3 regions of the Lentzea sp. NPDC059081 genome follow, and region 2 is predicted to be linked to each of the others. Evidence: riboswitches for the same ligand, from Rfam matches in the RefSeq annotation. Region 2 holds a riboswitch; each other region holds the start of a gene.
The links. Region 2 has a riboswitch for glycine ahead of gcvT (glycine cleavage system aminomethyltransferase GcvT). Riboswitches for the same ligand answer to the same signal wherever they lie in the genome.
Positions count from the first base shown of each region.

Region 1: it holds a riboswitch for glycine, as region 2 does, so the genes downstream of both, gcvP (aminomethyl-transferring glycine dehydrogenase) here and gcvT (glycine cleavage system aminomethyltransferase GcvT) in region 2, are expected to answer to the same signal.
Region 3: it holds a riboswitch for glycine, as region 2 does, so the genes downstream of both, gcvH (glycine cleavage system protein GcvH) here and gcvT (glycine cleavage system aminomethyltransferase GcvT) in region 2, are expected to answer to the same signal.

Region 1 is NZ_JBHYGW010000010.1:71,723-76,808, forward strand. Features, by position in the region: gene gcvH (glycine cleavage system protein GcvH) at 1-221, shown strand, start outside; gene garA (glycogen accumulation regulator GarA) at 335-793, shown strand; gene ACFWV3_RS22870 (MerR family transcriptional regulator) at 842-1,384, shown strand; gene ACFWV3_RS22875 (bifunctional nuclease family protein) at 1,508-1,981, shown strand; gene ACFWV3_RS22880 (MerR family transcriptional regulator) at 2,326-2,892, shown strand; gene ACFWV3_RS22885 (Clp protease N-terminal domain-containing protein) at 2,997-3,947, shown strand; glycine riboswitch at 4,004-4,100, shown strand; gene gcvP (aminomethyl-transferring glycine dehydrogenase) at 4,253-5,086, shown strand, end outside.
Region 2 is NZ_JBHYGW010000058.1:1,954-7,039, reverse strand. Features, by position in the region: gene ACFWV3_RS45540 (acyl-CoA dehydrogenase family protein) at 1-707, shown strand, start outside; gene ACFWV3_RS45535 (CaiB/BaiF CoA transferase family protein) at 704-1,831, shown strand; gene ACFWV3_RS45530 (hypothetical protein) at 2,168-2,347, shown strand; gene ACFWV3_RS45525 (helix-turn-helix transcriptional regulator) at 2,512-3,006, shown strand; gene ACFWV3_RS45520 (hypothetical protein) at 3,127-3,483, shown strand; gene ACFWV3_RS45515 (DUF3817 domain-containing protein) at 3,498-3,800, shown strand; glycine riboswitch at 3,846-3,951, shown strand; glycine riboswitch at 3,952-4,043, shown strand; gene gcvT (glycine cleavage system aminomethyltransferase GcvT) at 4,138-5,086, shown strand, end outside.
Region 3 is NZ_JBHYGW010000027.1:68,494-73,579, forward strand. Features, by position in the region: gene ACFWV3_RS37240 (MFS transporter) at 1-81, shown strand, start outside; gene ACFWV3_RS37245 (TetR/AcrR family transcriptional regulator) at 91-771, shown strand; gene ald (alanine dehydrogenase) at 827-1,939, opposite strand; glycine riboswitch at 2,165-2,257, shown strand; gene gcvH (glycine cleavage system protein GcvH) at 2,323-2,706, shown strand; gene ACFWV3_RS37260 (L-serine ammonia-lyase) at 2,708-4,072, shown strand; gene ACFWV3_RS37265 (hypothetical protein) at 4,059-4,589, opposite strand; gene ACFWV3_RS37270 (winged helix-turn-helix transcriptional regulator) at 4,589-4,942, opposite strand; gene ACFWV3_RS37275 (TROVE domain-containing protein) at 5,021-5,086, opposite strand, start outside.

The DNA.
Region 1 (5,086 bases), on a different contig from region 2:
CGTTCGGGGAGGTCGAGTCCACCAAGAGCGTGTCCGACCTCTACTCCCCGCTCGACGGCGAGGTCGTCGCCATCAACGACGCGTTGGTGCAGGCACCGGACTCGGTGAACACCGACCCGTACGGCGAGGGCTGGATGGTCGAGCTCCGCGTGAGCGACCCGGACGCGCTGGAGGGCCTGCTCGACGCCGACGGGTACAAGGCGTTGGTGGAGAAGGAGTGACGTCGATCTTTCGCCGGATCTTCGGCCGGAAGGGGAGCCGCGGGCAGGGTGGCGACCCGGACGCGATAAGTTTTACCGGAAGTGACGGATCCAGCAGCAGGAGGAGAGCTCAGGTGAGCACGAACGACGGCCCAGGCGTTCCGCCGGAGCAGTCCCCGGAGCGGACCTCCGTCTTCCGGGCGGACTTCCTCCAGGAGATGGAGGGCGGCGCCGAGGCGCCCGCCCAGGAGCCGGCCGTTGCCGGCGTAGACGCCCTTCCCGCCGGTTCCGCGCTGCTCGTGGTGAAGCGCGGCCCGAACGCCGGTTCCCGGTTCCTGCTGGACCGCGACACGACGAGCGCCGGGCGCCACCCCGACAGCGACATCTTCCTGGACGACGTGACGGTCTCGCGCCGCCACGCCGAGTTCCGCCGGGAGAGCGGCGAGTTCGTCGTCATCGACGTCGGCAGCCTCAACGGCACCTACGTCAACCGCGAGCCGGTCGACCAGGCCGTGCTCGCCAACGGTGACGAGGTCCAGATCGGCAAGTTCCGCCTCGTCTTCCTGACGGGTCCTGGCTCCGCGGGAGCCTGACGCGTGACGGCCGGGCGGCCACAGCGCGGGGTGCTCAGCATCGGGGCGGTGCTCGCACAGCTTCGCCCCGAGTTCCCCGACGTGACCATCTCCAAGATCCGCTTCCTGGAAGCGGAGGGGCTGGTCCGCCCGGCACGCACCGCCTCCGGCTACCGCCAGTTCAGCCGGGCGGACGTCGAGAGGCTGCGGTTCGTGCTGTCCGCCCAGCGGGACAGGTACCTGCCGCTCAAGGTGATCCGCGACCAGCTCGACGCCACCCCGGCCGACGCGGGCTCGGTCTCGCGGGCCGATCTGCTGGCGAGCACCGGCCTCGGCGCCGACCAGCTGTCCCAGCTGGAGCGCGACGGTCTGCTGCGCCCCGGCCCCGCCGGCCGGTTCACCACCGACGACATCACCGCGCTCCGCACGATCCGGACGATGACCGGGCTCGGCGTCGAGCGCGAGCACCTGCGCGCGGTCCGCGCGGCAGCCGATCACGAGGTGGTCGTGCTGAAGTCGTTCTCAGATCCCGAGACGGTTCGGGAATTGGCTGACCTGTTCACCTCGTTGCACACGTTGTTGGTGAGAGCGGGACTGCGTCAATCGTCTTGATCACGTTCTGCCCGCAACGATTGAGCACACGGCCCGCTTGGCGGGTAGCGTCGAACGCATACGCCGGGGGATGCTCGGAGTGAGCCGGGTACTCCCCAACGAGTCAGAGGGAGGCGAGACCCGATGAGTGAGATGCGCGTCGTGGGCGTCCGGGTGGAGCTGCCCCAGAACCAGCCGATCCTCCTGCTCCGCGAAACCGAGGGTGAGCGGTACCTGCCGATCTGGATCGGCTCCGTGGAGGCCACGGCCATCGCACTCGAGCAACAGGGCGTCCGGCCGGCCAGGCCGCTGACGCACGACCTCCTCAAGGACGTCATCGGGGCGCTGGGCCGCAACCTCGAACAGGTGCGGATCACCGACCTGCAGGAGGGCACGTTCTTCGCCGAGCTCGTGTTCGACGGCGACGTGCGGGTGTCCGCGCGCCCCTCGGACTCGGTGGCGCTGGCGCTGCGCGTGGGGGTGCCGATCCACGCGGAGGAGTCCGTGCTGGCGGAGGCGGGCCTCATCATCCCGGACGAGCAGGAGGACGAGGTGGAGAAGTTCCGCGAGTTCCTCGACTCCGTGTCCCCGGAGGACTTCAGGGGCGCGGATACATAGGCCGCGGAGACGGCACCGTAGGAGCGCAGACATCCGGGTTGTGGTGTCTGTCGCTCTTCGTCTCGCTCACGCCCCCCGTGCTCCGTCCGCGTGTCGCCCCATCGGGCTACTCAGTGCCCGATCGGCCCGCTAAACGATCACTAAACGTCACCTGAACGTCCTACTTCGGGTGACGGTGTGACCCTCTACTTCAGGTTGAGGGTCGACACTCCCCGCGCGTCGCGTTGACCTGCCCTCGGAGCGGTCCTACCGTCGAACTCGAGTGGACGTCGCTGGTTCGCGCGAGCTGACGTGGCGGCTTGACGGCCATCGAGTTTCGTGGCCGTTCGCGAGGGGAGGCAGGCGTGGTCGAGGAAGCGCCCTTGAGGGCCGGATCCGGGCAGCAGGGCGAGCTGTTCCCGGACTCCTCGCTGCCGGACGAGCTCGTCGGTTACCGGGGTCCCGCGGCGTGTCAGATCGCGGGCATCACGTACCGGCAGCTCGACTACTGGGCCCGGACGGGGCTCGTCGCCCCGACGGTGCGGATGGCGCACGGCTCCGGCAGCCAGAGGCTGTACTCGTTCAAGGACATCCTGGTCCTGAAGGTCGTGAAGCGACTGCTGGACACCGGCGTCTCGCTGCAGAACATCAGGGTCGCGGTCGACCACCTGCGCCGCCGCGGCGTCCAGGACCTCGCGAAGATCACCCTCTTCTCCGACGGCACGACCGTCTACGAGTGCACGTCACCGGAGGAGGTCGTCGACCTGCTGCAGGGCGGCCAGGGCGTGTTCGGCATCGCGGTGAGCGGTGCGATGCGCGAGATCAGCGGGACCATCCACGAGTTCCCGGCCGAACGCGCGGACGGCGTCGAGATCGCCCCGATGACCGAGGACGAGCTGACCCGCCGCCGCCGCGAGCGCGCGACCGGCTGACCGGTCGCTCCTCCTGGCCGGCTACCCCTTCCTGGCCGACTGGCCGTCCTCTGTGGCCGGTCGGCAGAGGCGCCGCGGCACCCCGGCTCCCTAGCGTTGCCGGCATGACCCCCACTCCTTCCTCGCAGGTCGTGAAAGCGCTGGCCGCGGCCGTGCAACGGGCGTTCCGGCTGGAGTTCGGCTTCGTCGGCACCGAGAACCTGCTCATCGCGCTCGCCGACACCACCGGTCCCGGGCGCAAGCTCGGCGTGAGGTCGCTGCGGGCGCAGGCGATGGCGCGGGGGACCGAGCACTGGGCGAGCGGCGACGGCGGCGCCACCGAGGCCGGTCCGGACGTCACGACGCTGCTGCGCGCCGCCCACCACCAGGCACGTGTCGACACCCCGGTGCCCGCCAGCGTCGCGCTGGACGCCTGCCTGCGCGCGGCGATCGGCCAGGCCGGCGACGGCGTGCTGACCACGACCCACCTGTCGCTCGCGTTGCTGTCGCTGGAGTTCGGCCGGGTCGCGGACCTGATGGCCGTGCGACGCGTGGACGTCGAGGCCACCGCGGCGGCCGTGCGCGCGGCGTCGGAACCCGAGGAGGCTCCGGCGGTGTGGCTGCTGCGCAAGGCCGGTGCGCTGGAAGGGGAGTCCGGCGGCGGGTACGTGCGCTGGCTGACCAAGCTCGTCGTGCGCGGACAGGGGCTGGGCGGGCCCGAGCTCACCGCGGTGCGCGCCGAGGCCGAACGGCTCGCCGTCGCCGGCGACCGCACCGTCACCTCCCGCGACCTCGTGGCCGCGGTGCTGACGCTCGACCAGCAGCTGTCGGCGGCGGGCAGGAAGCTGCGGCCCGAGCTCGAGTCCGGTGCGGCGGCGGCGTTGCGCGCGGCGGGCGTGGACCGCGCGACCCTGCCCGCGGGCGGCCCGGTGGAGCGGGCGATCGAGGGCGCGAAGCTCGTCGCGGCCCGGCGCGGGGACGACGTCGTGGGCGCCCGGCACCTGCTCGTGGCCCTGCGCGACGACCAGGAGGACCCCGTCTCCGCGGCCTTGTCCGGTCTCGGTGCTGAGATGTAGGTCGCGTCCGGGGGGACTGGGTGGGCTGCCTGCGGGTATTCTTCTCGGGTAGTCGCTGAACTCAGGCGGGAGAGACCGGGTCGCAGAGCCCGGCGCCGAAGGAGCAAGTCCCTCCCCGGGAACCTCTCAGGCATCCAGGACCGCCCGAGCGAGACGCCTCTGGAAAGTGGAGCCCCGCGAGGGGGTCCCGCCGACGGTGAAAGCCCGCTCCCGCAGCGGGTGAACCTCTCAGGCGCCCTTCGGGGTACGGACAGAGCGGGGAGGGCACCAGGACACGTGTGCCCTCAGGCCCCCGGAGGCGTTAGATGACGCAGGACCGCATTCCGCTCGCCGCTCTCGAGCACGGCACCCCGTTCGCCGACCGCCACGTCGGCCCGCGCCCCGCCGAGCTCGCCCGGATCCTCGACGTCATCGGCGTCGGGTCGCTGGAGGAGCTGGCGCAGCACGCGGTTCCCCCGTCCATCCACGAGCGCGACCTCGTGCTGGACCTGCCCGCCCCGGCCACCGAGACCGAGGCGCTCGCCGAGCTGCGCGCGCTGGCGGCGCAGAACCGGCCGATGACCCAGATGATCGGCCTGGGCTACTACGACACCGTGACGCCGGGCGTGATCCTGCGCAACGTCCTCGAGTCGCCCGCCTGGTACACCGCCTACACGCCGTACCAGCCGGAGATCTCGCAGGGCCGCCTCGAGGCGCTGCTGAACTTCCAGACGATGGTCGGCGACCTCACCGCGCTGCCCGTCGCCAACGCGTCCATGCTGGACGAGTCGACCGCCGCCGCCGAGGCCATGACCCTGGTGCGCCGCGCGGGCAAGTCCAAGTCGGACAAGTTCGTCATCGACGCCGACACGCTGCCGCAGACGCTCGCCGTCATCGAGACGCGCGCCGAGCCGCTGGGCATCGAGATCGTCGTCGCCGACCTGTCGCAGGGCATCGAGGGCCTGGGCCTGGGCGGCGACTTCTTCGGCGTGCTGCTGTCCTACCCCGGCGCGTCCGGTGTGGTGCGCGACCAGAAGGCGTTGATCGAGGAGATCCACGCCGCCGGCGCGCAGGCCGTGGTCGTCGCCGACCTGCTGGCACTGACGCTGCTGCGCGCGCCGGGCGAGATCGGCGCCGACGTCGTCGTCGGCACCACCCAG
Region 2 (5,086 bases):
CGATCCGCGAGGGCGACGAGTACGTCATCAACGGCTCGAAGACCTTCATCACCAACGGCGTGCACGCGGACCTGGTCATCGTCGTCGCGAAGACCGACCCGGCGCAGGGCGCCACCGGCATCTCGCTGGTCGTCGTGGAGAAGGACATCCGGCGCGGCCGCGTGCTCGACAAGGTCGGCATGAAGGGCCAGGACACCGCCGAGCTGTTCTTCGACGACGTGCGGGTGCCGGCCTCGAACCTGCTGGGCGAGCAGGAGGGCCAGGGGTTCGTCCAGCTCATGCAGCAGCTGCCGCAGGAACGCCTGATCATCGGCGTCTGCTCGGTCGCGGGCATTGAGGCGGCCGTCGACCTGACGTTGAGGTACGTCAAGGAGCGGCAGGCGTTCGGCAAGGAGCTGATCAAGTTCCAGAACACCAGGTTCAAGCTCGCCGAGTGCGCCACCGAGGCGGCCGTGACCAGGGCGTTCATCGACGAGTGCGTCGAGAAGCACCTGCGCGGCGAGCTCGACGTGCCGACCGCGGCGATGGCGAAGTGGTGGGCCACCGACCGGCTGACCAGGGTCGTCGACGAGTGCGTGCAGCTGTTCGGCGGCTACGGCTACATGACCGAGTACCCGATCGCGCGTGCCTGGTCCGACGCCCGCGTGCAGCGGATCTACGGCGGCACGAACGAGATCATGAAGGAAATCATCGCGAGGTCCCTGTGACTTCCGGGCCTCTCGCGGGGTTGAAGGTCGTCGAGCTCGCGGGCCTCGCGCCCGCGCCGTTCGCCTGCATGGTGCTCGCCGACCTGGGCGCCGACGTGGTCCAGGTGCACAAGCCGGGGAGCCGCTCGACGGTCCCCGGCGACTTCCTGGGCCGCAACCGGCGCTCGATCGCGGTCGACACCCGCCGGCCGGAGGGCTCGGAGCTGGTGCTGAAGCTGGTCGAACGCTCGGACGTCCTGGTCGAGGGCTTCCGGCCGGGCGTCACCGAACGCTTGGGCATCGGGCCCGCGCAGTGCCTCGCCCGCAACCCACGCCTCATCTATGGACGGATGACCGGCTGGGGTCAGGACGGGCCCCTCGCCGACCGCGCCGGGCACGACATCAACTACATCGCCGTCGCCGGTGCGCTGGAGCCGTTGGGACGGGCAGGCGGGCCGCCGTCGTTCCCCATCAACCTGCTCGGCGACTTCGGCGGTGGAGGGCTGCTGCTGGCTCTCGGCGTGCTCGCGGCGCTGTACGAACGGGAGCGTTCCGGGCGTGGCCAGGTCGTGGACGCGGCCATGGTCGACGGGGCGGCGTTGCTGACGACGTTCCTGCACGGGATGAAGTCCGCGGGCATGTGGTCGGGTGGTCGCGGCGAGAACATGCTCGACGGCGGCGTGCCGTTCTACGACGTCTACGAGGCCGCGGACGGGCGGTTCGTGGCCGTGGGCGCGCTGGAGGAGAAGTTCTACGCCGACCTGGTGCGCGTGCTGGGCCTGGAGGACGCGCCCTCGCGCAACGACCCGGCGAAGTGGCCTGAGCTGCGCGACCGCATCGCAGCGGCGGTGAAGTCGCGGACGCGGGACGAGTGGGCGGAGCTCGCGGGGGACACGGACGCGTGCCTGGCGCCGGTGCTGGCCCCGGACGAGGCGGCACGGCATCCGCACAACACGGCGCGGGACACGTTCGTGGACGTCGCCGGTGCGCTGCACCCGGCTCCGGCGCCCCGGTTTGACCGGACTCCGGCCGCGGTTCCGACGCCTCCGGTGGAGACCGGGGCGAACACCGGGGAAGTGCTTGCCGGCATGGGTGTATCGGACGCCGAAATTATGGAACTGCGTCGGTCCGGAGTAATTGGATGAATGTTCGGGTGCGCATTAAATTGCGCCACGACGGCGTGACGGAGCGTGATGCCGCAGGTTCGGCATCCGGGTGAGGCCCGGTGCACCAGTCTCTGTCCAAGCTGTGGGATGCGAGGGAGTCCGTGTTCACCTCGTGCCTAGGACATCGGCGCTGGACACGGACCTCTTTAGCCGCCATTCGGGTGACATTGGGCGTCGTGCAGGCGTGCGCCACAGGCGGAACCTGACCCCGGATGGGCGTGGTCGTTGTTCATCGCACGGGTGAATGAGGGACCATGTCGGGTGACACGGCGGTCCGCCGCCTCAGCTGTGAGCGACATGGACGGAGAGGTACCTGTGAACCTCAAGAAGGTGCTAGTGCTGGCGGGCGTCGCGCTGGTGCTGTTCCTCCTGATCACCCAGCCCGAGCAGTCCGCTTCGGCGGTCCAGCAGGTCCTCGGCTGGCTGCGGCAGGGCGCGGAGTCGATCATCACCTTCGTCAGGAGCCTCTTCGGCACGGCGACGCCGATCCGCTAGTGACTGACGGTGATCTTCGACCGTTCGCGTTGAGCCGGACGGGTGGAATGCGGCCAATCACGCACTGGTAACGGGTGTTCTGGGGATTCAGGGTCTGGCGATTGTCAGACCTACCGAATACCTTCCGCTGCAATGGCCGATCCCCGACCGACGAGGAGGCATGGATGGTCGAGGACTCCGGGGTCCACGAGCTGTTGAAGCAGTGGGCGGCTGAACGGTCTGATGACGCAGAGATGCAGGAGGTGAACCGGATCAAGAACGCGTGGCTCGCGGAGGCTCCCCCCTCGGCGCCGGGCATTCCCGTGCAGCGGGGTGCCGCACGGAGCGGGTCGCGTGGCTTGGTCAAGGTCGACTCGGCGGATCCGGCCTACGTGGCCGCGATGCGCAAGCGGGCGCCGGAGGCACCCGAGGCGTTGCTCGCCGCCGCAGCGAGCTACTGGCAGCTCGTCGGTGACGTCAGCGAGGCCGAGCAGTGGTGGGACGCGGGCATCAGCCCGTTGGACCAGCGCGCGCTCGACTACCGCGCTGCCGGCCTGACTCCTGCCGACCTCGGGAGGCGCCTGGGACCGATGACGGTTCTCCAGCACCTTCGTCGTGGCTCCGCCGCGGCCTGGTGCGTCGCACGTCTGCAGAGGCAGCGCCGGGACGGCGTGGCGTAGAGGTAAGGGCTGTCGAGGAATCGGCAGCCCCGAGTTCATGTCCCTCACGGGCGGCCTCCTGGTCGGAGGCCTCACCCAAGTAGTGTGGAGGTCGTGCGCGGCCTCCTTACTCCCCAACGCTTGTTGATCGCGTTCGCCTGTCTGGCGGCGCTGGTCGTGTGTTGCGGGCTCGCGTACTGGCAGTGGCAGCGCTTCGAGTCCGCCAGCGGCACGTTCCAGAACCTCGGGTACGTGCTCCAGTGGCCGCTCTTCGGCCTCTTCCCCCTCTTCATGGTGTGGCGCTTCCGCCGCCTGGCGCGCCAGAACCGTGACGGGGCTCTCTCCGCACCGGAGCCGGTTGCACCCGGTCCCCGGCCGGTGACTACCGTTGACGCCGTCACACCCGCGCCTGTCGAGCACTTCGACGACGAAGAAGACGCGGAGCTCGCGGCCTACAACCGCATGCTCGCGGACCTCAACGCGCGGGACGGTCGTTGAGCGAAGGCGGGCAGATGAAGGGTGCGTTGACCCGGTTCCGGGTCATGGCTTACGTGGTCGGTGTCTTCCTGCTGCTCCTGGTCGTGGCGATGGTGCTCAAGTACGCCGCGGACATGGGCGGCGCGATGAAGGTCGTCGGCCCGATCCACGGCTTCCTCTACGCCATCTACCTGGTGATCTCGGTCGACCTGGCGCTCAAGCTGCGCTGGTCGATCAAGGGCACCCTGCTGGTGCTGCTCGCCGGCACCGTCCCGTTCCTGTCGTTCTGGGCGGAGCGCAAAGTGGTCGAGAAGACCGCGCAGGGCGTGCCGTTGTGACGTTTGGCCTGCTAGCGTCTGGGGCTGACAACTGAACACGGCCGTCGATGTCGCGCGGGAGAGTCCCACTGCACCCGATTTCTCGGGCAGGGGGCGCCGAAGGAGCAACTCCTCCCCGGAATCTCTCAGGTACAGGTACCGCACGACGAAGGCAACTCTGGAAAGCAGGCCCATCGGCCTCGCCCACGGTGCAAGCCGCGCTGCGCGCGGTGAAGCTCTCAGGCTCATGACAGAGGGGGAGGCTCGCTCAAGTGAGGAGTCTCCGATGGACCGTGTCATTCTTCTGTTGCCTCAGCCGGCCGTCCGGCTCTTCGGCGCACCCTGGAGGAGCGTTCTGATGTCCCGCCTCACGCCTCTGAACGCCGAGCACGAGCAGCTCGGCGCGATGTTCACCGACTTCGCGGGCTGGCGGATGCCGCTGCGCTACTCGAGCGAGCTCGCGGAACACCACGCGGTGCGCACGACCGCGGGCCTGTTCGACCTCACGCACATGGGTGAGATCGTCCTGACCGGGCCGCAGGCGGGCGAAGCCCTCGACTACGCGCTCGTCGGCCACATCTCCGCGCTGGCCGTCGGCAAGGCGCGCTACACGATGATCACGCAGGCCGACGGCGGCGTGATCGACGACCTGATCGTGTACCGGTTGGGCGACGAGGAGTTCATGGTCGTCGCGAACGCCTCGAACGCCGCCGTGGTCGCCGAGGCGCTGGTCGAGCGCGCCGCCGGGTTCGACGCGGTGGTCGAGGACAGGTCGACCGACTACGCGCTGATCGCGATCCAGGGCCCGAAGTCGGTCGAGATCCTGTCCGGCCTCACCGACACCGACCTCGCGACGGTCAAGTACTACGCCTCGTACCCGTCCTCGGTCGCGGGCGTCCCGGCGCTGCTGGCCCGCACCGGCTACACGGGCGAGGAGGGCTTCGAGCTCTTCGTCGCGCCGTCCGACGCCTCCGCCGTGTGGACCGCGCTGCTCGAGGCCGGTGCCGCGCACGAGCTGAAGCCGTGCGGGCTCGGCTGCCGCGACACGTTGCGCCTCGAAGCCGGGATGCCCTTGTACGGCAACGAGCTGACGACGTCGCTGACGCCGTACCACGCGGGCCTGGGCCGGGTCGTGAAGCTCGACAAGCCGGGCGACTTCGTGGGCCGCGACGCGCTGAGCAAGGTCTCGGAGTCCGATGTGGACTCGGTCCTGGTCGGTCTGAAGACTCCGGAGCGCCGCGCCCCGCGCCACGGCTACGCGGTGCTGAACGGCGACGAGGTCGTCGGCGAGGTCACCTCGGGCGCCC
Region 3 (5,086 bases), on a different contig from region 2:
ATGAGCGTCAGCTTGGTCATCGGCGCTGTCGCCGTGTTCCTGGGAGGTGTGGTCGCCGGTGTTCTGCTGAGGCGTGCCTAGGATCGCGATGTGGAGAGCGTGTGGTTCAGCAAGCCCCGGCCCGGCAGCGGCCAGCCCCTCGGCCTGAGCCGTGAGGCCATCGTCCGCAAGGCGATGGAGATGCTGGACGCCGACGGCCTGCAGAAGCTGTCCATGCGGAAGCTCGCGGCCGCGCTCGGCGCCGCACCCATGTCGCTGTACTGGCACGTGCCGACGAAGGACGCGTTGATCGAGCTCTGCCTCGACGAGATCTACGGCGAGTTCACCCTGCCCGATCCCGAAACCGACTGGGAGACCGCGGTGCGCGCGATGATGCACGAGCTGCGCCGGCTCGCGCTCGAGCACCCGTGGTGGATCCGCGGGATCGGGCAGTTCAACACCATCGGCCCGAACGCGGTGGCCTACGCGGACGCCATGTTCGGGCCGATGCTGCGCGCGGGCCTGAGCACCGTGGCCGCCGCGCAGTCGATCTCCGCTGTGGGCAGCTACGTCAACGGGTACGCGATCGCGGAGGTCAACTTCGTCGGACGCGGCGGGATGGACTCGCCGCCCCCTGACCTGGGCAAGATCGCCGACCTCTACCGCGAGAAGCACCCCCGGTACGTCGCGATGCTGGACGAGAGGGAGATCTGGTCGCTGGACCGCCAGTTCGAGTTCGGGCTGGACTGCGTGATCGACGGCATCAAGGCGCGCGTCAAAGCACTCAGATAGGCGAAACCCCCGCAGCGATTCACGCGTGCGGGGGCCTCATTCATTCGGTTGGTCTTCAGACGACGGACTCCAGCGGCGTGTGCAGCAGGCCGGTCGCGTCAGCCACCGGGCCGTTGGTCAGCAGGCCGGCGTGGACGTTGAGGCCCAAGGCGAGCGAACGGTCGTCCTTGAGCGCCTTCTCCCAGCCCTTGTCGGCCAGCGCGACGGCGTACGGCAGCGTCACGTTGGTCAGCGCGTAGGTGGAGGTGCGCGGGACGGCGCCCGGCATGTTGGCCACGCAGTAGAACACCGAGTTGTGGACCTCGTAGGTCGGCTCGGCGTGCGTGGTGGCGCGGGAGTCCTCGAAGCAGCCGCCCTGGTCGATCGCGATGTCGACGAGCACCGAACCCGGCTTCATCTCGGCCACCAGGGCGTTCGAGACCAGCTTCGGGGCCGCGGCGCCCGGTACCAGCACGGCGCCGATGACCAGGTCGGCCTCGCGGACGGCCTGCTCGATGGCGAACGAGTTCGAGGCGAGCGTGCGCAGACGGCCGGAGAACTGGGCGTCGATCTGGCGCAGGCGGTCGACGTTGGTGTCGAGGATCTGCACGTCGGCGCCCATGCCGACGGCGATGGTGGCGGCGTTGACGCCCGCCACGCCGCCGCCGATCACGACCACGCGGGCCGGGGCGACACCGGGGACGCCGCCGGGCAGCACGCCGCGGCCGCCGGAGGGCTTCATCAGGCTGAACGCGCCGACCTGCGGGGCCAGGCGGCCCGCGACCTCGGACATCGGGGCGAGCAGCGGCAGCGCGCGGTTCGGCAGCTGCACGGTCTCGTAGGCGATGGCGGTGGTGCCGGACGCGAGCAGCGCCTCGGTCAGCGGCTTGTCGGCGGCGAGGTGGAGGTAGGTGAAGAGGGTCTGGCCGGCGCGGAGACGGGGGTACTCCTCGGCGATCGGCTCCTTGACCTTGAGGACCAGGTCGCCCTCCGCCCACACGTCGTCGGCGGTCGCGAGCACCTTGGCGCCCGCGGCGAGGTACTCCTCGTCTGTGATCGCGGAGCCCAGACCGGCGCCCTGCTCGACGAACACGTCGTGCCCGCGGCTCGTCAGCTCGTGCGCACCGGCAGGGGTGAGAGCGACGCGGTACTCGTGGTTCTTGATCTCGCGGGGAACTGCGATCCGCACGATGACTCCTCCGTTCGGTGGCCGACATCTCACAATGTGGGGCAGTGGGAAGGTCATGTCACTGTGCTGATCGCACTATCACGCACCCGTGTGGTTGTTCATCTAGGACAGGGCGACTCGGGCCGCTCTCGCGTGTGACTCGACCGGTTCGCGTTGACACCCGGCGGGGCCCGCACATAGCGTTCGGCCCCGAGAACTGAAGACCGGCCGTGGCGCGTCAGCGCCGGAACCCGAGTGGGAGAGACCTCGACGTCGGAGTCGGGGCGCCGAAGGGGCAAGCTCCCGCACACTCTCAGGCAGCAAGACCGCTCGGGGTAGGCAACTCTGCACGGCGGAGGGGGCGCAAGTGTGTCCTTGACCCGTCACCAGCCAGAGGAGTCGCCGTGCAGTTCCCCGAGAACCTGCTCTACACCACCGAGCACGAGTGGGTCGACTGGACGCCGGGCACCCAGGACCCGCTGACCTGCGGAATCACCGAGTACGCCGCGGACGCGCTCGGCGACATCGTCTTCGTGCAGCTGCCGGAGGTCGGCGCGAAGGTGATCACCAACGAGGTCTGCGGCGAGCTCGAGTCCACCAAGTCCGTCAGCGACCTGTTCTCGCCCGTCACCGGCGAGGTGATCGAGGTCAACGGCGCCGTCGTCGACGACCCGGCGATCGTCAACAGCGACCCCTACGGCGCCGGCTGGCTGTTCAAGGTTCGCGTCGAGTCGGCCGAGAACCTGCTCACGGCGGCGAAGTACGCCGAGCTCACCAAGTCCGACTGACATGGCCATCAGCGTCTTCGACCTGTTCTCCGTCGGCATCGGACCGTCCAGCTCGCACACGGTCGGTCCGATGCGCGCGGCGGCGATGTTCGTCGAGAAGCTCGGCGAGCGCCTGTCCGGAGTGGACCGGGTGCACGTCGAGCTCTTCGGTTCGCTCGGCGCCACCGGGCACGGCCACGGGAGCCCCAAGGCCGTCTTCCTCGGCCTGGAGGGCAACCTCCCCGAGGAGGTCGACCCCGCGGTCGCGGCCGGGCGCGTCGACGAGATCGTCGCGAGTGGACGGCTGCGGCTCGGCGGCACGCACGAGATCGCGTTCCGGCACGACCACGACCTCATCATGCACCGCCGCAAGTCGCTTCCTCTGCACCCCAACGGGATGAGCTTCGAGGCGTTCAGCGGGGGCACTTCGGTCGAGCACGCCGTCTACTACTCGATCGGCGGCGGGTTCGTCGTCGACGAGAACGCCTCGGGCACCGACCGGATCAAGCCGGACACCACGCCGTTGCCGCACCCGTTCCTCACCGGCGACGAGCTGCTCGCGCGCTGCCGCGAGACCGGGCTGTCGATCAGCGAGATCATGATGGCCAACGAGCTGTCGTGGCGCACCGAGGACGAGGTGCGGTCGGGGCTGCTGCACATCTGGCACGTCATGCAGGAGTGCGTCGAACGCGGCTGCACCGAGCACGGCGTGCTGCCCGGCGGCCTGAAGGTCCGCCGCCGCGCCGCCGAGATGCGCAAGCGCCTGGAGGGCGAGCACTTCGTCACCGACCCGCTGCGGGTCATGGACTGGGTGACCCTCTTCGCGCTGGCCGTCAACGAGGAGAACGCGGCGGGCGGCCGGGTCGTCACCGCACCGACCAACGGCGCGGCCGGCATCGTCCCGGCGGTCCTGCACTACTACACGAAGTTCGTGCCGGGGGCCGACGACGACGGCGTGGTCCGGTTCCTGCTGACCGCGGGTGCGATCGGCGTGCTGTTCAAGGAGAACGCGTCGATCTCCGGTGCCGAGGTCGGGTGCCAGGGCGAGGTCGGTTCCGCCTGCTCGATGGCGGCCGGCGGCCTCGCCGAGGTGCTCGGCGGCACGCCCGAACAGGTCGAGAACGCGGCCGAGATCGCCATGGAGCACAACCTCGGCCTGACCTGCGACCCGATCGGCGGGCTGGTGCAGATCCCGTGCATCGAACGCAACGCCGTCGCGTCGATCAAGGCGATCACCGCGGTGCGCATGGCGTTGCGCGGGGACGGGTCGCACTTCGTGTCGCTCGACAAGGTCATCAAGACCATGCGGGACACGGGCAAGGACATGTCGGTCAAGTACAAGGAGACGGCCCGCGGCGGACTCGCCGTGAACGTCATCGAGTGCTGAGCCACTCCTCGACCTCTTCGTGAGGCGTGGGACCGGTCCACCGCAGCCACGTGCCGAACGTGCTGTTCGCGCTGTGGACGTCCGACCACTCCTCGGCGAGGTGCTCGACGACCTCGCCGGGGAGCGTCTCGACCAGGCGCAGCCACGGCGTCAGGCTCTGGTCGAGCTGCGCGGCCGCCTGGACCAGCTCGCTCAGGTCCCGCCACCGCTCCTCGTCCGCGGCCGCGCGCAGGACGACGTCGGTGACCTGCGCGCGCAGCGCCGCGCGTTCGGCTTCCGGCCACTCGGCGAAGCCCGCCCAGGACAGTCCCATGGTGAGCCGGGAGTCGGGGTCGCCGTCCAGCAACCCGACCACGCGGTGCCCGATCCGGCGCCACGCGGGCGCGTACTCCTCGGGTGCGAAGTGGTCCTCGACCTCCCAGGCGAACTGCCACACGACCGCGTCCGGCACCAGCGCCGGGTCGCCGTCGAGCAGCTCCAGCTCAGCCTCGGTCCAGCAGAGTCCGCAGCCCTTCATCAGCGGGCGTCGTAGGCCTGCTGGGCCTCGATCACCTCGGGCATCCGCGCCTGCAGGAGCCGGATCAGCGCGAGCAGCCGCTCGGCCGTGTCGTGCCCGAGCGGCGTGAGGCTGTAGTCGACGCGCGGCGGGTTCGTGGGCTGCGCCACGCGGTGCACCAGCCCGTCGCGTTCCAGCGCCTGCAACGTCTGGGAGAGCATCTTCTCGCTGACCCCGTCGACGCGGCGGCGCAGCTCGTTGAAGCGCAGCGGGCCGTCGACGAGCACGCCCAGCGTCAATCCGCCCCACCTGCCGGTGACGTGCTCCAGCAAGGGACGTGACGGGCACGCCTTCGCGAACACGTTGTAGTCCATGAACAGCATCATAGCTGGTCAAAACGCTAACTGATAGTAAGTGTGAGGGCTCTCCCCGTCAGGAGAGCCCTCATGCCGTCAGAACGGCCAGTCGGCGTTCCGGCCCGCTTCGAGCAGGGGGATCGCCCTGAAGGTCGCGTCGGT